2 regions of the Paenibacillus sp. FSL L8-0708 genome follow, and region 2 is predicted to be linked to the other one. Evidence: riboswitches for the same ligand, from Rfam matches in the RefSeq annotation. Region 2 holds a riboswitch; the other holds the start of a gene.
The links. Region 2 has a riboswitch for glycine ahead of gcvT (glycine cleavage system aminomethyltransferase GcvT). Riboswitches for the same ligand answer to the same signal wherever they lie in the genome.

Region 1 (11,132 bases), 440 kb from region 2:
ACCCTTAGACCTGGCGAATCTATACCTTCCTATTACGTCCCCTCAAGGTTGTTTCTTATGTCGATTCACGGTAATGCTACAGTTAACCTGGGAAGCCAAGTTCACCGTTTACAGCGCTTTACAGTGCTTCATGTAGGCAAAGGAACTGTGCTCAACATTGACGCAGGCAGCGAGGGGCTGGATTACTATAGCATTTATTATAAAGTGAGTATGCATCCCTCACTACCCTTAGAGATTGCTACGCTATACGAGGGCGCTAAATCCTTTGATCATTCGTACAGCATGACGCCTGACAATTCGGTAGCGCTGTATCGCATAGTGAGCGAGATGTTTAAGGAGTGGGGGAAGCCGCAGCCGCTTGCGCGGTTGCATGTTCGCACTTTACTTCATCAGTTTGTGTATGAGCTACTCCATCAAATGTCGGTGCACGGTGTTAATACGACTAAGCGTGATCTGGCCGCCCGGATCGCCGACATTATCCATGAACATTATACGGATAACATTACGCTGGAATCATTATCGGAAAGCCTGAACTATAGCGTCCCCCATTTATCTTCCTACTTCAAAATCCGTACTGGACTTAGCCCGATTGATTACTTAATTAAGGTGCGCATCGAAAAAGCGGTGGCACTTCTGCTGGAAACAGATGCTACGCTGAAAGAAATTGCAGTGGGCGTCGGTTATCAAGATCCTAGTTATTTGGGCAGGCTGTTCAAAAAGTATAAGGGTGTTTCCCCGATTAGCTATAGAGAATTGCATTCCAGAAAGAACAAACTAGAAGATAGTCCTGCCACAAACATAGAATCCTCCATTGTTGCCCTTGAATCATTTGACTATACTGATTATATTGATAACGATTATCAGTATCATTTTGATGAAGAGGGAGATTCATTCATGTTTAAACATTCAAGGCCTACGCTGGCATCGGTATTGCTGTTAAGTTTCATTTTGGTACTGAGCGCATGTGGTACAAACGGTGCTACGGAGAATGCTGCCTCACAGCAGCCGAAGACCAAAATCGTTAAAACGGTTAACGGTGAGGTGGAGATCCCCCTTCATCCCAAAAGAATTGTTGCAGGTGAATATCTCGGCAGCTTAATTGCGCTGGGCATTACACCCATCGGAACCTCCGAACATCATATTAAAAATCCATATTTTCAGGAGTATTTGAAAGACGTTGAGAATATAGGGGACGGAAATGGAAATGTAGAGAAAATTCTGTCGCTTAATCCCGATTTGATTATTATGGATGATTTCTATCCTGAGCTAAATGAGCAGATGTCAAAAATCGCACCTACGGTCGTTATTCCATACGCTTCCTTAAAAACGGTACATGAGGAAGTGGCTTATTTCGGTGAGCTGCTTAGTGAAGAAGATAAGGCCAAAACCTGGCTTGCAGACTATGACAGCCGTATGGCCAATGCCAAGGAGAGCGTATTGAAGGTTGTGCCAGCAGATAGCACATTTTCCATTATTGAATGGTCTGAAAACAGCTTGATGGCCGTCGGAACAGACTTCGGCAAAGGTGGACAACCAATCTATAATGGATTGGGATTTAAGCCTCCTGCGGATATCGCCGCCGAAATGGCCGATCCGGGCTGGGCTTCATTCTCTGCTGAGGTCTTACCAAAGTATGCCGGTGACTATATTATTCTTACCTCCGACTCGAAAAAGCTGGATGAACTTAAAGCCGACCCGATCTGGGGCGCACTGCCAGCAGTCAAAAATGATCACGTATTTCTTTGGACAAGCGATCGCTCCGGCTACTGGGACCCGATAGCTATTCTGAGTCAGACAGAAGAGTTGGCGGCTTGGCTGACAAGCCACTAATACAACGTGTATTCCAAACCTAAAAGGCGCCCCTTCGGGTGCCTTTTTAGGTTTTTTTGGAGATGGTTCGCCGCCATGTGTTCTATGTGTCATTCTCCAGCTGATTCTGCAGTAACATCAAGATAATTGATCCTGTATTGCGACGGTGACAGCCCATATTTCTTCTTAAAGGCAGCAGCAAAATAAGAACTACTATTAAAGCCAACTTCGCTGGCAATGTCGTTAATATTGAAATCTTTCTTCTCCACCAGTAGAGCTGCGGCTCTTTGCAGTCTTAATTGATTTATATAATCTGGAAAGGTCTTCTGCGTATAGCTGTTGAACAGTTTGCTAAAGTACGATGAGCTCATATTGTATTTTTCAGCAAGGGCATCAATGGATAGCGTATTATCGTTAATATGCTCATGGATATACTCGATCGCCTTCATAATGTTGTTTTGCACCGTTAATGAACGGGAAGTTTTTAACTCTAAACAAGCACTGTCGAGCATTGTTTTTAGCAGGGTACTAAGCTCATCAATATTATTGCAGCTTTGCAGCTTCACATAGACATCCAGATAGATGCTACGGTATTCCTTATTTTCTACTATGGAGTTATGCGCTAGCATAGCAGCATCAGCAAGCAAATTGGCTAAATAACTTAAACCTGCTTCATACTCAATATTTTTCACAAGCTCAAGTAAAGCTTCTATATTTTCAAGAGGGATCGTTTGCAATTGGTTGCTTTTAATTAGCTCCAAAATCTTCTGTGTCAACTCATTCGCTTGCCCTTTGGATAGACTACTTGGTGTAAAGGTGTCAAAGATAAAGTACGTCTGCTTGTAGCAAAACAATTTATTTCTTATCAAATGTTGGGCTTGTTCATAGGAATCCGGTAATTGCTGCAAGTTATATGCTATTTGTGAAATGCCTATAGTGATATGAACTTTATAGTTCTCGGCAAGCTTATGAATCATTTGTTCAGCGTATTGCGCCACAACTTGCAGATCGTTTAGTAAAATACCCGACCTCCCTTCGCTGACAATTAGAATGAACTGATTGCTGCTTATAGGATAGGCTTTATAATCTATTTCCTGGCTCCATATTTGTTGCCCGACATTTTGCAAAAGAAGTAAGAGATTATAATCGAGATCTAGAGCAGAAGGTGCAGTAACTTCTACACTGATAACGCGATAATGTCCTTGATCTCCTAGCTTTTCTTGCAGGCTTTTCAGTTCTCGCGGCAGTTGCGGGTCTGCATTTTGTTGACTATAGTTACGCTTTTGAAGAAAATCTATAAATTCATTGCTGCTGTGCCGTGATTCCAAGGCACTCATTTTAGAAAGCGCTTTCGATATTGTCAGTGATGCTGTTTGTATCTCATCATAATGATTTCCATGTTCTTGCTCCTCTTCATCATCCTGCTCCGAGTTTCTGAAGGCTGTATAAATATTGAGCAGCATATGATTAACTGGCTTGTAAACTTTATTAGTGAACACATAACTTAATAATAGCGCAATGAAAATAATGAAGATGGAAAAGATAATAATCGCATTTCTAGCCTTAAGTAATTGTTCAATACTGCTTTGATAATCCATGACGGAAACGATACTGTATCCTTCACGCCCATTATTTACATAGGAAATTACTATATCTTCATCTTTACCCTTATTTTTTGATGAATAGCTGTTATAGCCATCTGTGGCATGCGCTATTTCATTTAGTGTAGTTGGTGCTATGGGATAATTATTGTTTTGTTCAGTTATAATTTGGCTTGTTTGATTATCTACGATTAATATACTGTCAGACTGATCTTCATAGCTGGAAAGAATGCTCTTACGTAATGTTTCCGTATTGGAGACTATGATAATACCACTTTGACTAGTGCCGTATAAGGCTGTGCGCGAGGTTTGAAAAAATACGAGTCGCTGGCTGCCATCTGCTAATGTAATCGGAATAGGATAACGATCCGTCTTAGATTGCAGTACTTGCTTTAAAATATTTTGTTTTTCATTTCGATTAAGATAGTAGTCATCCAGTTCATAAATAATGTCATCCTGATTAAAAAAGAAAATGGAGTTGACGGATTCGTTCGCATTCAAAATCGGGTGTAAGTTATTGCTTATCTCTATCGCGTCCAATACGCTGGTGTTTTCATAGTCATAAATGTAAGAAATAGATTTGGGCATTTTATTAATAAGCTCTGTCAGGCGACGGTATTGATCTAGTTTGCTGTTGTATACGGTACTGATATTTTCCAGCTTATTTCGCAACATGTCGTTAATTTGATTTTTCATATATACATTAAAATATTGGAAGGCCGCAACATTGATAATAATTACAGTAATAATAGAAATGGATAAAAAGTTCATATAGACTTTGAACTTAAAGCTTTTGCGCCATCTATTGGCATATTTACTTACAAATTGTTTGCCTGGATTCAACAGCTTCAATAGCTTCATTCCCTCCTTATATGAAATTATGAAGGAATAGCCTAATTGTGAGTTGATGAATCAGGCTATTCCGATAGTCATATAAGCTTAATTAGTTGCTTTTTTGCTGGAAATGAACTCACTAAATTGTTTTTGATATTCAGCAATAAATTTTTCTAAACCGGCATCACGCAGCTTTTTCAAGGCAGTGTCAATATTGGAGTCATAGTCTTTAAAACCTTGTGATATGGGTTGTATATATTCTTGTTCTACGGCTTGCATTTGAGCGTATTCCGTTTTAACGGGCTCCATGTTGAAGGAGAAGCCAATATCTTTTTGTAGTATCGAGCCTTCGTTCCAATTTTGATACGTACTGATTTGTTCTTCAGTAATATAATCTCTAAATCTTGTGAAATGAATGTTATCAGGCAACCAAGTGTCGAACAATGTATCTTGATTAATAAACTCAATCTGTCCATCAGCAGTTAGGTTATAATCTTTGCCTTCAACGCCATACAGAATAAAGTCTGTCCATTCTTGACTGCTTTGCAGTAAGTTAATTAACTTCACGTAACCCTCGAGTTCAGCACCCTTTACATTAGCCCCAACTGCAAACGCTGTAGAATATGTGCCGCGTGACATTAGTGGTTTTTTCGCAGGATCACCTAAATAGTAGTTTTTGAACACCGCATTAGGGTTAGCTTTGCGTATGGCATCCATATACTCAAATACGCGATAGCTTGCACCCATGCCGAATAATGCTTTGCCTGCAAAAAACGATGAATCTGCTTGTGCAGGATTTGACAAGGCGTAGCTTGGGATAAGACCTTCTTTATTCCATCTGCGGGCGATATCCGCCATTTGTTTGTATTCATCCGATTCATAAAAGCTGTAGACAGTCGGATCTTCCGGCTTGTTGCCATCGGTCATAATAAAGCTATACGGCTGATAAATATTAATGTTCGAATTAATCGAGCCATTGAAGATATTCAAGCTCCAGCCGCGTCCTGAGCCAATCATATCAGGATATTTTTGCTTTGCCAATTTGTAAAATTGCTCAACATCCTCAACGGTTTTCAAATCGGTCATACCGACTTCTTGCAGCAGATCCTCTCGTGCAATAATCACATAATTTTCTCCAGCATTTGGTTTATTGCCGAAAGGTAATGCATATTGCTTTCCGTTGACCTTCCAGATGTCAAACGCTTCATCGCCGCCCGTATTCTTTTTTAAATCGCCAGCATATTTTTCAGCAGCTTCAGTCAAATCAGCGTAATAGCCCTTGGCAACGGATTTTGCCATAAATGCAGTATCGGTATATGTGGCGAATTTTTCGCCGGATGATAGCATTAGCTCGGTTTTACCAGTTGCATACTCGGTCCATGGTAAATATTGAATACTTACATCGACGTTAATCGCTTGCAGAACCTTGTCATGAAACTCATTTTTCGCAAAATCAGCCATACGTTTTGACTGCTCCCCGTAAAGCACTAACGTTGCTTTGGTCGGCTGATCGCCACTGCCATTATTGTTATTGTTGCTACCAGCTTCGTCCCCTTGCGACTTGCCGCCGCATCCGCTTAAAAGTCCCGCCAGCAGTAAAGATGCAAGCAGTAAGGTGAACCCTTTTCTCGATTTGCCCATAAGAACACTCTCCCAAATTTATATTTAGCCTACTAAAATTCAAATAGGCCTAACTACTATTGTTTTTTCTTATTATCCTTTTACAGCGCCAACAGTAACGCCCTTAACAAAGTACTTTTGTACAAAGGGATACAGCAAGATAATCGGACCAATCGCAATACAGGTAATTGCCATCTTAATCGTTTGCGAGGGCAGAATAACATGGCCTGCCATGGTGCCACTTGGATTGGCTGCAAGGTATTGAATATTGGCCATCATTTTGTACAAGATGTATTGCATCGTATATAGCTCGGGGTTATTATTGAGCATTAATGGTAAATAGAAGTCATTCCAATATTGCAGTGCATAAAATAATGAGATCGTAACAAGCCCCGGTTTGGCTAACGGCAGCATCATTTGCATAAAAATCCGCCCATGACCAGCGCCGTCAATTTGTGCACTTTCCAGCAATTCTTGTGGGATGGACTTGAAGAAATTACGTAGCAGATACATATTGAATACATTTATTGAATAAGGCAAAATCAATGCTGCCAACGAATCCTTCAGGCCGAAAAATTGTGTGGTCACTAAATACCACGGCAACATACCGCTGTTAAACAGCAGAGTAAAGTAAGCGAAGAACGCCAGTTTATTACGGTGCTTAAAATCTTTTACGGAAATGACGTAGGCAAAGCATGCTGTTATCGACACCGATAGTAGTGTGCCAAATATTGTCGTAAACAATGTTATCTTGTAGGCTTTTAAGATCATAAAATCAAGATTGGAAAATACATAACGGTAAGTATCCAATGAGAAATGACGTGGAATAATCGAAAAACCTTGCATAGTGATCGCCATTTCATCAGACAGTGAACCGGAAATCGCTAAAACAATCGGGAACAAGCAGAATAGTGCAAATATTGCTGAGCAGACATAAAAGGCTATATTAGTTAACTTATCAGCATTTGATCGTTTCAAATAGACACCCCCTTAAAATAATGTGGAATCTTTGTCGTACCAGCTTGTAATCTTGTTAGCGATAATAACAAGGAAGAAGCCAAAAACAGATTGATATAACGAAATCGCCGACGCAAACGCCATCTCACCATTTCTTACGCCGCTGCGATAAACAAATACATCGATCAGATCCGTGAAGGGTAACAAAATCGGGTTCATATTCGTCAAGCCGATAATCATATTTAGGTTACCGCGCAGCATATTGCCGACCGATAATAGAAACAAAATAATGATGGTCGGTTTAAGCATAGGAATTGTAATTTTAAAAATTTGCTGAAGTTTACTGGCGCCATCTACCTCGGCGGCTTCATACATGGAGGAATCAAAGCCAGTCAACACACCAAAATAAATAATGGAGTTATAACCTGTACTTTGCCAAATCACCACAATGACCAGAATCGGAATCCAAATCCACGGCGTAGCATAAAAATCATAAGTTGAACCGGTGATGCTTTTAATAATCTGATTTAGAAAGCCTGTTTCATTATTCAAAATTGCATTTAGAATGGAGCCAATAACCATCCAAGACATAAAAAACGGAAAAAACATAATGCTTTGATTAACTTTGACGAATCGGCGACTAGAAATTTCATTGAGCATAATAGCAATCGCTACCGCGAAGATGGTGCCAAATACAAAAAATAAAATATTGAACATTATCGTATTAAATGTCGCCCGCATTGCAGTATCAAAATTGTTAAAGAAAAATTGAAAGTTTTTAAAGATGGGATCTGCCCATGGGCTGTTAAAAATACCTCCGTCAAAGCGATATTCCTTAAACACTAAAATCGACCCTGCCATTGGCAAGTAGGAAAAGGCCAACAGCGCTAATATGCCGGGCAGTGCCATCATATAAAGAAGCCCGTCTTTTTTGAGTGCGCTCATAAACCTATTGCTTGTTTTTTGTCTCAAATAAATTCCCCCTCACTTAGTTGCCATGCATAACAAGCTACCTGTACTCCTCTAATAAAACGCTTTCAAAATCTAAATGAAATACGTACTCCAAATAGTAATCTTTTGGGTCTTAAAGTAAATCGCAATTAGAGGAGAAGCTTTTAAAAACGAGCATTTTACCCTCGTTTAGGCTATTAATTTCTCGCATTTTTATTAAAAATCCGTATTATGTGTTTAAATCCAGCGGTAATTAATGTTATTGACAAAATATTTGACAATGATTAGTATTGAAAAATATTAAAAATGAAGTTAGCGGCATAACAATTAAATAATTCGCAAGCTATGATTGCTATGGATCACACTATAGCAGGAGCAGCTTCTGGAGAGACCGTGGGGGATTCCCCCGGCGCCGAAGGGTTCACAATCTCAGGCAAAAGGACAGAAGAGTACTAGATAATTCATTTGTTATTCTGATCATCGTCAGAATAAAGGAATGTATTTTATTTATTATTCTTAGACCTAAGAGATTGGAGCGTATCCAATCTCTTTTTTGTTATCATTTTCACTTGTATATTTTTTCACATAAGGGGGAGTTTGAAATGGCAGCACAAGAATTAAAGAGAGATTTAGAGAATCGGCATGTTCAGCTCATTGCGATTGGTGGAACCATCGGTACCGGATTATTTTTAGGATCAGGTAAAGCTATACAGCTGGCAGGACCATCCATCATTTTTGCTTATTTAATCGTGGGTATCGCTATTTTTTTTGTGATGAGGGCATTAGGAGAACTTCTGTTGTCTAAAGCAGGTTATCAATCTTTTACAGACATTGCCGAAGACTATCTTGGACCGCGGGCGGCGTTTGTAACCGGATGGACCTATTGGTTTTGTTGGATCATGACGGCTATGGCCGATATTATAGCTGTTGGGGTCTATGTACAATATTGGTTTGATATCCCGCAATGGATACCCGCAGTCATTTGTTTAATTATTTTATTAGGACTCAATTTATTAACGGTAAAAAGCTTTGGCGAATTGGAATTTTGGTTTGCTTTAATTAAAGTAATCACTATTCTCGCTTTGATTGCTATCGGGGTAGTCTTACTGGTGATTGGATTCAAAACAACTACCGGAACCGTTGCGCTCAGTAATATTTGGGCACATGGGGGAGTATTTCCAAACGGCATTTCAGGGTTCCTGCTTTCATTTCAAATGGTTGTGTTTGCTTTTGTGGGTGTGGAATTGGTGGGCGTATCGGCAGCAGAGACCTCCAATCCAGAAAAAACTATCCCATCGGCGATTAATAAAATACCTTTGCGAATTCTATTTTTCTATGTGGGTGCTATTATTGCCTTATTATGCATCAACGCTTGGACAGAACTAAACCCGGCAGAAAGCCCTTTTGTTAAAACATTTAGTTTAGTGGGGATTCCGATTGCCGCGGGGGTTATTAACTTCGTTGTATTAACTTCAGCTGCGTCCGCTTGTAATAGCGGGATGTTCTCAACAAGCCGGATTCTATACAATCTAAGCAGAAATGACCAGGCTCCAGCCAACTTTGCAAAGCTTAATAAAAATCATGTACCAAGTAATGCTTTATTCATATCCACACTTGTCTTATCTGTAGGCGCTTTGTTGAGTAAGCTGATTCCGGAGACGGCTTTTGGCATCGTGACAACAATTAGTGCCATTTGTTTCATCTGGGTTTGGGGCGTCGTTCTAATTTGCCATTTGCGATATAAAAAGACGAAGCCGGAATTGCAGGCCAAATCAAAATTCAAAGCACCGTTTACACCCTTTGTGAATTATGTTGTTCTAGCTTTGTTTGCAATCATACTCATAATTATGCTATTTGCTGATGAAACTCGTCCGGCCTTATTGTTGACGCCTCTATGGTTTATATTATTATTTGTTTTGTATTCGATAAATAGAAGAAAGAGGGAAAGAATAACGCCTGATCCAAGAGCACGTCTCGAAGGTATTCGGACTAACACGGAGATTCGGCATGATTAGTCGGTGAGGATGCTTGGTGATATTACAGTTGGATAGGCAGACATAGAAATCCACCACCGTATACGGTGGTGGATTTTCTCATTAATGAGGTCGATGCTCTTTTTCGAACTTATGTATGCTATCGGGATATTCTTCCATGTTTTTTAATCAGTCTAAAATTATCCTCTATTTAAAATCAACTTTGATTTGTGCTATCTCACTATTCGTGCCAATTCGTAATGGCGGTCCCCAAGTCCCTGCACCAGATGTAACGATGACGTGAGGGCTGTTAGGATTCTTCTGATAGTGGCCATAATCTACTGTAAACATAGCATTGGTGATCAGATTTGCAGGGAATACTTGTCCTTGATGCGTATGTCCGCTAAGTATCAAATCAACGTCATCTGCGTATTCAATCCTATTGGTTGGTTGATGATCCATTACGATAACGGGCATATTTGTATCAATGTCACTCATCACTTCTGAAGTCATTGCTCTGGGGTTCCCTTGATTACCAATCGGTGATGAATCCCTTCTGCCAACAACAACGAATTGATTATCAATAACGACATGCTCATCATTTAGAAGTTTGATATTACTCTTATCTATAAAGTTCACGATCTCATCGTATGAGCGTCCTGCATCATGGTTACCTAAACAAGCATAAACTCCATAGGTTGACTGAATAGTACTTAATAACTCTATTCCTTTGGAAGGGTTAGAGAGCGCATAGTAGTTACCATTAAATATATCTCCTGTCATCAACACCATATCCGGCTGTAGTCCATTAATACGATCAACAACGTCTTCAATAAACTTTACATCATTTACGTAGCCTAAATGTAAGTCGCTGATCAGGACGATATTTAACTGATCTAATGAAGTGTTTTTATGTATTTGGAGCGGATAGGTGACTTCTTTTAAATGATTTGCATTATAAATCCCATAGGACACCAATCCTATGACTAGAATTAATACTATGAACCTTGTATGAAAAATAACACGTGCTGGTGTAGGAGAAGGGAGGACCTTGATCCATTTACTAATTAGTAAGATTACATCTGAAAGGATCAAAAGCAAGAACAAATAGAAGTAGATACCCATCCAATAGTCCCCGAATTGACCAATAAAATTAACAATATTTGAATCGGTCGTCATAGCTGAAGAAGACAATAGTAAATTAATAATGATGGTTAACGCACATAAGCTGTAGATGACTCCATATATGATCCCGTTTATATGTGAAAATATATGTTGTAACCATTTAAAAATCTTTCTCGCAATGTAATAGTTAGTTGCCGCGTACATAGCGAATATAAATAAAAATGCAAATACCATAGGGTACACCATCCTAATGCTTTAGATA
Region 2 (11,132 bases):
CGAAGTCTTCATGACTTTGAAAGACAGCCGCATTTTTGGTTTGCTTGGAACTCTAACTTATCTGATTTGGCTTCTATTATTGCAAGAATAGTAGCCACCTAATGAAGGATTCGGTTACATCTTCGAGAGACTCCGAGAGAATTTTTCTTAGAGGAGGACATTATCCTTACCCGCAAGAACAATTCAAAACCGGCTTACGCGCAGCCTGTGTCTCATCCAAACGGCTAATCTCTGTAGTATGCGGTGCGTTGATTACGATTTCCGGTGTCTCCTGCGCTTCTTTCACAATCTGAATCATCGTATCGATGAAGCCGTCCAGTGTTTCTTTACTTTCGGTTTCCGTCGGCTCGATCATCATGCATTCCTCAACAGTCAAAGGGAAGTACACGGTTGGCGGGTGGTAGCCAAAGTCGAGCAATCGTTTAGCGACGTCTAAGGTGCGCACGCCATATTGCTTGAGGTTTTTGCCGGACATCACGAATTCATGCTTACATACACCCGGATATGGGATTTCGAAATACGGCGCCAGACGGTGCATCATATAGTTTGCATTCAGCACGGCATTTTCGGATACCTCACGCAGTCCGTCTGGACCATAGGTGCGGATATAGGCATAGGCACGAACCAGAATACCAAAGTTTCCGTAAAAAGCTTTCACACGTCCAATGGATTCAGGACCACCGAAGTGAAGTGAGAAGCTACTATCTTCATTCTTCACCACAGTAGGTTGTGGCAATAATGGAATGAGGATAGATTTTACGCCGACTGGTCCGGCTCCAGGGCCGCCACCACCATGTGGGGTGCTCATTGTCTTGTGCAAGTTCAGATGCACAACGTCAAAGCCCATGTCGCCAGGGCGGGTAATGCCCATAATGGCATTGGAGTTGGCTCCATCGTAATAGAGTAGGCCGCCTGCTTCATGCACGATCTCAGCAATCTCGACGATTTGGGTTTCGAACAAGCCGAGTGTGCTTGGGTTAGTTAGCATCAGCGCGGCTGTGTCGCTACCGACGGCTGCTTTCAATGCTTCAAGATCGACCATTCCTTTATCTGTGGAAGGGATCGTGATCGTTTCAAGTCCTGCTGCTGAGGCACTAGCAGGATTGGTTCCGTGCGAGGAATCCGGCACGATAACCTTAGTACGCGTCTCGCCGCGACTTTCATGGTAGGCGCGGATCATCATGAGGCCGGTCCATTCACCATGCGCACCTGCGGCAGGCTGTAAAGATACTGCATCCATGCCCGTCAGCGCGGACAGATCATTTTGCAGGGTATACATTAATTCCAGTGCGCCTTGAATACTTTCTTCCGGTTGGTAGGGATGAATTTTGGCGAAGCCGGAGAAGCGGGCAACATCTTCGTTAATCTTCGGATTGTATTTCATCGTGCATGAACCGAGTGGATAGAAGCCATTGTCTACACCAAAGTTGCGACGTGAAAGAGAAGTGTAGTGGCGAATGACATCCACTTCCGATACTTCTGGAAGTACGACGGGTTCGCTACGGAGTAAATCTGATGGAATCAGGGACTTCAAGGTTTCTTCCTGCGGCACATCGCATAGTGGCAAAGAATAGGCCGAACGGCCGGGACGGCTTAATTCAAAAATTAGACTTTGCTCCGGTTTCATAAACAGCCCTCCAGTGCGCTAGCGAATTGGTCGATTTCGGTTTTGCTTCTTTTTTCCGTTACGGCAACCAGCATATGTCCAGCAAGTTCAGGATAATCACGACCCAGATCATAACCGCCGAGATAACCGTCCTTCAGTAGCTTCGAATTAATAGCGCTCACGCTGCAGCCTTCAGGAAGCTTCACGACAAATTCGTTAAAGAATGGGGAGGAGAAGGCAAGTTCAGCACCTGTTAGTCCGCTAAGTTTATTAGCGGCGTAATGACTTTTGCGAATGTTCAGTTCGCCTACTTCCCGCATGCCTTCTTTGCCCATAACGGACAAATAGACGGATGCGCAGAGAGCCAGCAGCGCCTGATTGGAGCAGATATTCGATGTCGCTTTTTCACGACGAATATGCTGTTCACGCGCTTGAAGTGTAAGAACGAAGCCGCGTTTACCATTACGGTCTACCGTTTGGCCAACGATCCGGCCTGGCATGCGGCGCATCAGGTGATCAGCTACGGCAAAGAATCCGCAAGTTGGACCCCCGAGAGAAGCTGGAATACCGAGTGGCTGAGCATCACCGACTACGATGTCGGCTCCAAGTTTGCCCGGAGTTTCAAGTACACCAAGAGCTATTGGGTTGGCGCTGACTACAAGAAGACCTTTAACCGCGTGAATCAGCGGCTCAACCGAGCGAAGATCCTCAATGCTGCCGAAGAAGTTAGGCGATTGCACCAGTACTGCGGCAGTATCACCATCGATAGCTTCAGCAAGTTTAGCTTGATCGGTAACACCGTCTTTATAGTCAATCTCCACCACCTCCAGACCCCAAGCATTAGCCGAAGTACGTAGCACTTGGCGAGCCTCAGGATGAACGGTACGGGAGACGATTAATTTTTTGCGTTTGGTAGCACCAGCCGCGAGAACCGCTGCTTCGGATAAAGCTGTAGCGCCATCATACATACTGGCATTGGCAACTTTCATACCGGTTAGTTCGCAAATGTAGGATTGGAATTCGAAGATCGCTTGCAGCTCACCTTGGCTGATCTCCGGTTGATAAGGAGTGTAGGCAGTGTAGAATTCAGAACGGGAAATGACATGGTTGATGACCACAGGGATGTGATGATCGTATAATCCGGCGCCGAGGAAGCTGGCGTGAGAATCAAAGTCGGCATTTTGGTCAGCCAAACCTTTCATGTGGCGCAGCAGGGCGTATTCATCGAGTGGTTCAGACATCGGCATAGTGCCTTGGTAACGTACCGCTTCAGGAATATCGGAGAACAGCTCATCTATAGACTGAATCCCGACGGTCTCCATCATCTCTACGCGGTCCTGTTCTGTCATGGGCAGATAACGGTGCTTCATTAAGGTTTCACTCCTTGGCTTTTTTAAAATATAAGAAAGTACAATTTTCACGCTATACTTTATCCTTCTATTTCTCGCTTAAAAGCTCACCGTCCTTATATGGACGCTAAAGGCGTTTATACTTGTAAAAAGGGGCCTTAATCACTACAGCCTTAAGCTGCTTACCGCGTATCTCCACGTAAACCTCTGTGCCTATTTCACTGTAAGCAGCATCAAGCAATGCCAACCCCAGGTTACGTTTCAGCGTAGGGGACTGCGTTCCGGTTGTGACCTCACCAATCTTAACCCCATCTGCCCAAACAGGATAATGGGAGCGTGGAATGCCTCGATCAATCATTTCTAGGCCGACAAGGCGACGGGGAATGCCAGCTTCTTTTTGCTGTATTAGTGCATCGCGTCCGATAAAGTCTATTTTGTCCAGCTTCACGAAGAACTGTACTCCTGCTTCAAGCGGGGTGATGTCAGCAGATAGCTCCTGACCGTACAGTGGTAATTTCGCCTCAAAACGCAGGGTATCCCGTGCACCCAGTCCAGCAGGTGTTAATCCGTGGGGCGCGCCTGCTGCAAGCAGTCCGTTCCATAACGTTTCTGCACCTTCCAGCGGAGCGTAAATCTCGAAGCCATCTTCACCGGTATAACCCGTACGGGAGATAAGTACCTCTACACCGCAAACGGTGGCGCGTTCGATGAAATGGAAAGGCTTGAGTGCTGAAATAGGAGCATCCGTAACTTCCGCGAGAATGGTCTCTGCCAGAGGACCCTGCAAGGCGAGCAAAAGCGTCTCGTCAGAGACATTAGTGAGCGTGACTTCGCCGAATTCAGAGGTCAAATGCTCTTGCAGCCACTGGAAGTCTTTGTCGATGTTGGAGGCATTAACGACGAGCATATAATGCCCTTCGCTTAGGCGATACACGAGTAGGTCGTCGACAACTCCGCCATTTGGATAACAGAGCAGCGTATATTGCGCCGCACCATCTGTAAGGCGGCTGACATCATTGGTTGTCATTTTTTGCAAAAAGTCTTCTGCACCGCTCCCAATCACCATGAATTCACCCATATGCGAGACATCGAACAGCCCAGCCTGCTGGCGAACGGCTTCGTGCTCTTTCACGATACCTGTAAACTGTACTGGCAGCTCCCAGCCACCGAAGTCAATGCACCTGGACTCCGTATAAGCGGAATAGAGATCATAAAAAGGTGTTCTTCTCAAAGCATCCATGTCGTCACTCCCCTTGATCTGATTACATACGAAAAAAGGACAGGCAGAAGCAATCATGCATAAATGCACAAATCGCTTTCTGCTCTGTCCTTTGTACCTGAGAGTTACCCTGCCGTAACTAGCTTGCAGGTTTCCCCGTTGGTGATCTGACGCATCTAGCCTTGCGTCTGATGCTCTCCAGAGATACGTCCGACAAAGGTCCTTTTGCCTGAGAGATTCACCCCTGTTAGGGCTTACTCCTTCGGCGCCGTCTTCAAGTGAGACAGTCTCTCCCTATGCCATCATCCGCAATTATATTTCTTCGAGAAACGGTTATTGTCTATAAAAAGACGACAACGTCATTTCTTCTTGTATGTCTCCATTAAACGGGTATAGTCGGGCGCTGTCAACAAGAAAACGTCGAAAAAATGACAAATTTAAATTTCCTGTTAGTAATATTGACATTGTGAGCCGGGATAACTTAGGCTATAACTAAATTTAGAACTCCAAATTGGAAATGAGGCGGCTTGAAATGAGTGAAGTATTAGACAACCTTCTTTACAGCGAAGAGCATGAATGGGCACAGCAAGTAGAAGGGCGAGTAGTACGTGTTGGGATTACGGACCATGCTCAGCATTTATTAGGCGACATCGTATTTGTTGAGTTTCCTGAGGTAGGATCGACCATTTCGGCCGGTGACAGCGTAGGCAGTATCGAATCCGTTAAGACGGTATCGGAGTTGTATTCGCCCGTCTCTGGGACGGTTACCAAGGTGAATGATGGATTAGAAGCTAGTCCGGAGCTTATCAATGATCAGCCGTATGGCGGGGGTTGGATTTTTGAGATTGAAGTTGATGGAGAGTATGCTGATGCTGTAAAAGGTCTGTTAGATGCAGCTGGTTATAGCGCGTTAGTTGCTGAATAATTGGAAATCGGGGACGGAAAATAGTCTGATCAAGTGTGATATTTTTAGCAGCAAGTTTCTGTGATTCGGGGACTTGCTGTTTGTGTTTCTTATGTAGATTGTGCGAGTATTCGTAAACCCAATCGAGTGGTTTGAGGGTCTAGTGGAGTATGGAATTAGGGAAAACCTCCCTCATTTTAGACGATTATAGCGTGAGAGTTAGGGTTTTAGGAAATTCCTCCCTAATCATCTCGGTAAAACCACTATTTCAGACTAAAAAGAGTAATAATCAGGGAGAAATTCCCTCATTCCGCGATTGGATACGATAATAGGTGAATAATCAGGGAGGTTTTCCCTAATTAAATTGGATGAAGCCCCTTGTTAGCTCAATGTGGTAATTGCCATTGCCCCTGCTGCCGAACTTAGCTCTGAGCGCAAACTTTTATTCCACCTCTTGAAGCTGTCGAAGTACAATGATCTCTACGCGTCGATTTTTCTGTTTGCCTGCTACCGTAGTATTATCTGCTGTTGGTCGGGTATCGGCATAACCTGCATATTGAAAAGTGTCCGGGTTCAGTCCTTCATTATCTAAGAAAAAGCGCAGCACAGAAAGCGCACGAGCACCCGATAGCTCCCAATTGTCGTTATAACGTGAAGCTGATGACACTGGTGTATTATCCGTATGTCCTTCAATGCTGATCGTTGCCCCGATATCTTTGAATAAGCCAGACAACTGCTGAAGAGCTGGAAGGGCTGGTGACTTCACATCTGCTTTACCCACATCAAAAAGAAAACGGTCGCTGAGCGTGATTTCTATGCCCTGCGGTTTGTCGGCTACAAATATTTGTTCACCGAGATTATTCTCCTCCACATAGTGGGTGATCACACCCATTAACTCAGCAAGCTTCGCCTCTTGTTCTCGAAATGCCAACTCCCGTGCTGAAGGTGTTTCATTCTCCGTTTGTTCATCAGAACCGTCATTTGGTTTTGCAGTTGCGTTCGCATTTCCATTCCCATTCCCATCTGTACTCTCTGGTTTGTTGTCAGGAGTCTTTCCAGCATCTAAAATACCGTCCCCGCCTTCAAGAACAGTGCTGCTCGACTTGAAAGTCTCGGATAAAGAGCCGGTTACGATATTATATTTGTCAGTGTCCAGGCTGCTCATCGCATACAATATAACGAAAAATATAAGTAAAAGTGTAATTAGATCAGCGTAAGTAATCATCCAACGATCACGGCTTTCTCGATTCTCTACCCGCCGTTTGCGCCGGTCTCTTTGTCTCATATAAAACCTCTTGCTTCTGCACGGTCATCTGTGGTGGTGTCTGAAATGAAGGAGTTCAGTTTTTTACGCACCAGCAGCGGATGATCCCCGTTCTGTAGAGAAAGAATGCCTACTAGCAGCATCTCCATGCTATGCAGCTCACTTTGGCTGCGGGATTTGATTTTGGAAGCAATGGGTAAAAATATTAGATTAGCGATGGCTACTCCGTACAGTGTTGCAGTGAACGCTACTGCGATAGAGGTACCTAGATTTGATGGGTCCGTAAGGTTGCCCAGTACCCTAATGAGTCCCATAACTGTACCGATGATCCCCATCGTTGGAGCATATCCGCCAGCGGCTTCAAAAATCTTGGCGTAGCTTTCATGCTTCAATTCTTTCGCATCCATTTCCAATTCCAAAATCTGTCTTACCTGCTCAGGGTCAGTGCCATCGACGATAAGCAACAGTCCTTCGCGTGTAAAAGGATCAGGATGTAGTTCCGCTTGTTTTTCGAGCATTAAAACGCCGCCGCGGCGGGCCACTGTGGCCATTGCGATAAGCTCTTCTGCTTTCTCTTCATCACGTTCAGGATTGCGGCCAAAAGCCATGCGCAGAGCGGCGGGAATGGAGCGTAGCTTAGCTGCCGGGAAGCTGATCATTACGGCAGCAATCGTACCTCCAAATACAATCAAAGCTGCATTAAGCTGCAGCAGTCCGGAAAGGCTTCCGCCTTCCCAGAGGTAGCCGCCGATTAGCGCAGCCAGTCCGGCCACTAGGCCGATTATTGCGGTAATATCCATGCTTCAAGCTCCTAACATTTCTGTGTATTATGGTTTGCATCGATCTAAGCAACACTGTATAATGAACGGGAACACATATTCTTATCTTCCATATTTTTTACTGTCGTATGGAGAGAGAAGATTCAGACAACAATTATAATATATTAATCTAGTTTAGACGATAGAGGGGAGACGGGCAAATGAGTGATATTGTCGTCAGTACGAAGACTTTTGAATTGGAGTCCGAGTATACACCCCAGGGCGATCAGCCTCATGCCATAGATGAATTACTACAAGGCATCCGGCAGGGTAAGAAGCACCAGACGCTGCTGGGAGCGACAGGTACAGGGAAGACCTTTACTGTCGCGCAAGTTATTTCCAAATTAAATCGCCCCACGCTGGTTATTGCGCATAACAAGACACTCGCTGCCCAGCTGGCAAGTGAGTTTAAGGAGTTTTTCCCGAATAATTCGGTAGACTATTTCGTCAGCTACTACGACTATTACCAACCAGAGGCGTATATTCCCTCCTCCGATACTTATATTGAGAAAGATTCCAGTATTAACGAAGAGATTGATAAACTTCGCCACTCCGCGACAAGCTCCTTGTTCGAACGGCGTGACGTTATTATTGTAGCGAGTGTGTCTTGTATTTACGGTCTCGGTTCACCAATGGAATACGGAAGCTTGCTGTTGTCCTTGCGGGTTGGGATGGAGAAACCGCGCAATGAGATTCTGAGCAGACTGGTGGATATTCAATACCAGCGCAATGATATCAATTTTGTACGCGGAACATTCCGTGTACGTGGTGATGTGGTTGAGATCTTCCCGGCCTCTCAGGGTGAACATGCGATTCGTGTTGAATTGTTTGGGGATGAGATTGAGCGGATCACTGAAATAGATGTTTTAACGGGCGAATTGATCGGTGAACGCGATCATGTCGCCATTTTTCCGGCTTCTCACTTTGTTACCAAGGAAGAAACGATGCGTGTAGCAATAGTCAATATTGAACGGGAGCTAGAAGAGCGGTTGACCGTGCTTCGTGACGCAGGCAAGCTTCTGGAAGCGCAACGTTTGGAACAACGGACACGTTACGACATTGAAATGATGAAGGAAGTGGGTTTCTGTTCGGGGATCGAGAACTATTCCGGGCCACTAACCTTCAGGGAACCGGGAGCAACTCCATATACGTTAATGGATTATTTTCCTGATGATATGTTAATCGTCGTAGATGAATCCCATGTTACCCTTCCGCAAATTCGGGCGATGTATAACGGTGACCGGGCGCGTAAAACAGTGTTGGTAGAGCATGGTTTCCGTCTGCCTTCTGCACTGGATAACCGTCCGCTTCAGTTCGAAGAGTTCGAAGATAAAGTAAACCAGATCATTTACGTTTCCGCGACACCTGGACCTTATGAAATGGAACACTGCGAAACTATGGTGCAGCAGATTATCCGTCCGACTGGTTTATTGGATCCAATCATCGAGGTCCGTCCTACAGAAGGTCAGATTGATGATCTGATTAGCGAAATCCGTGACCGGGTTGAACGCGATGAACGTGTACTCGTTACCACTTTGACGAAGAAGATGTCGGAGGATCTGACAGACTACTTTAAGGAAATCGGGATTAAGGTTCGTTATATGCACTCTGACATCAAGACGCTGGAACGGATGGCGATCTTGCGGGATCTTCGTCTCGGTACGTTCCATGTACTGGTAGGGATTAACCTCCTGAGAGAAGGTCTCGACTTACCGGAGGTATCTTTAGTTGCAATTCTCGATGCCGATAAAGAAGGGTTCCTTCGTTCCGAACGTTCACTAATTCAGACGATTGGCCGTGCGGCTCGTAACTCTGAGGGTCGTGTAATCATGTATGGTGATCGGATCACTGATTCGATGGAGAAGGCGATGAGTGAAACATCACGCCGTCGCGCCATTCAAATTGCTCATAATGAGAAACATGGCATCACCCCCACCACTATTAATAAAAAAGTGCGTGACATCATCGAGGCAACGAAGGTTGCTGAGTCTAAAGCTGATTATCTCACAGGTGTTGGTGGCAAGATGAATAAGAAAGAAAAACAAAGTCTGATCCAGCGTCTGGAAGCTGAAATGAAGGACGCTGCCAAGAACCTGCAATTTGAACGCGCGGCAGAGCTACGCGACGCATTGCTGGAGCTTCGGGCTGAGTAACAAACCATTAATGCATCACCGATATTTAAATTAGGTATTGAACGGTGCTGTCCTAGACCGTTCTTTTTGAATCAATAGAGGGTCGCGTATCCCGCGATGTTTATGACACTTATGCGTATCCGCAGGGACAGCGCCCGAAATGCACTTGGCACTTATGCGTATCCCGCAGGGACAGCACCATGCAACGTTTATGACAGTTGCATGTACCTGTCTTTAGTTAGTGCGCTAACGTCCAAGCGGTCCCGCAGGGATAAGCGCTCCGAGCGTCGTAGTCACTAAGTTACCTCCCACCATACTCCTTCTCCAGAAAATGCGGGTGTCCAGAGGGTGCAACCCTTGGGGCCCTCCCTTGGAAGGGAGGGTTTGGGAGGGATCGAAAGGCTTTGAAAGGGCTTTGAAAAGGCTTTGAGAATATCTTGAAATAAAGTTGAAATAGTTTTTTTAAAAGGAGAGGTTCCGTTGGCGAACGAAAATATTGTAATTAAAGGCGCGAGGGCGCACAATCTCAAAAACATCGATGTGACGATTCCACGTGACCGTTTCGTCGTGCTGACGGGACTTAGCGGCTCAGGTAAATCATCGCTTGCATTTGATACGATTTATGCTGAAGGACAACGGCGTTATGTTGAATCTTTGTCGGCTTATGCACGTCAGTTTTTGGGACAAATGGAGAAACCAGATGTGGATTCGATTGATGGTTTGTCCCCGGCGATATCTATAGATCAGAAGACAACAAGCCGGAACCCACGCTCCACGGTAGGTACAGTTACGGAGATTTATGACTATTTGCGGCTGCTCTTTGCACGTATTGGTCATCCCCATTGCCCAGAGCATGGCATTGAGATTACCTCCCAGACCGTTGAACAGATGGTAGACCGGATTATGCAGTATCCAGAGAAAACTCGGTTACAGATCCTGGCGCCAATCATTTCAGGACGTAAAGGTGAGCATAAAGGACTTTTCACAGATATCTCTAAGCAAGGCTTCGTACGTGTGCGTGTGGACGGCGAGCTAAGAGATCTGTCTGAGGATATTGAACTAGAAAAGAATAAAAAACATACAATAGAAGTTGTGGTAGACCGGATCGTTGTTAAAGACGATGTGGAGACCCGGCTGACGGATTCACTGGAGACGGCGCTTAAGCTTTCGGGCGGTAAAATCCTTGTTGATATCATCGGCCAGGAAGAGCTGCTTTTCAGCTCAAACTTTGCTTGTCCAATTTGTGGTTTTAGTATTGAAGAGTTGGCACCACGGATGTTCTCTTTCAACAGTCCGTTTGGAGCTTGTACAGAGTGCGATGGACTTGGCATGAAAATGGTTGTCGATCCAGACCTGCTTATTCCTGATGCTGAGAAATCCATTGAAGAAGGTGCCTTTTTAGCTTGGACTGGAAGTACTTCTAATTACTATCCGCAATTTCTGAAGTCGGTTTGTGAACACTTTAAAATTCCACAAAACGTTCCGGTAAGCAGTCTGACGCCTGATCATATGAATAAGTTACTGAATGGTACAGGCAGTGAGAAAGTCCGCTTCCGTTATGAAAATGATTTCGGTCAAAAGAAAGATGCGATGGTTGCTTTTGAAGGGATTATACCTAACCTAGAGCGGCGTTACCGTGAAACTGCTTCGGATGGTATTCGTGAATTTATCGAAGGGTTTATGAGTGCTAAGCCTTGTCATGTATGTAAAGGTAAACGTCTGAAAAAAGAAATATTAGCTGTGACCATCAACGATCATAATATTTCTGATGTTACGGACCTTTCAATAGGAGACTGCCAGCATTGGTTTGAAGAGATAAAATTGAGCGAAAAAGAAACAG

Region 1: another riboswitch for glycine. It lies ahead of NYE58_RS35380 (amino acid permease); the one in region 2 lies ahead of gcvT (glycine cleavage system aminomethyltransferase GcvT).

The regions. Positions count from the first base shown of each region.
Region 1 is NZ_JBBPBC010000001.1:7,555,367-7,566,498, reverse strand. It holds gene NYE58_RS35405 (AraC family transcriptional regulator) at 1-1,830, shown strand, start outside; gene NYE58_RS35400 (helix-turn-helix domain-containing protein) at 1,920-4,262, opposite strand; gene NYE58_RS35395 (DUF3502 domain-containing protein) at 4,350-5,885, opposite strand; gene NYE58_RS35390 (carbohydrate ABC transporter permease) at 5,958-6,842, opposite strand; gene NYE58_RS35385 (ABC transporter permease subunit) at 6,855-7,793, opposite strand; glycine riboswitch at 8,145-8,227, shown strand; gene NYE58_RS35380 (amino acid permease) at 8,375-9,787, shown strand; gene NYE58_RS35375 (metallophosphoesterase) at 9,953-11,104, opposite strand.
Region 2 is NZ_JBBPBC010000001.1:7,112,264-7,123,395, reverse strand. It holds gene gcvPB (aminomethyl-transferring glycine dehydrogenase subunit GcvPB) at 167-1,627, opposite strand; gene gcvPA (aminomethyl-transferring glycine dehydrogenase subunit GcvPA) at 1,624-2,976, opposite strand; gene gcvT (glycine cleavage system aminomethyltransferase GcvT) at 3,083-4,195, opposite strand; glycine riboswitch at 4,382-4,480, opposite strand; gene gcvH (glycine cleavage system protein GcvH) at 4,707-5,099, shown strand; gene NYE58_RS33495 (flagellar motor protein MotB) at 5,521-6,363, opposite strand; gene NYE58_RS33490 (flagellar motor protein) at 6,360-7,142, opposite strand; gene uvrB (excinuclease ABC subunit UvrB) at 7,322-9,313, shown strand; gene uvrA (excinuclease ABC subunit UvrA) at 9,773-11,132, shown strand, end outside.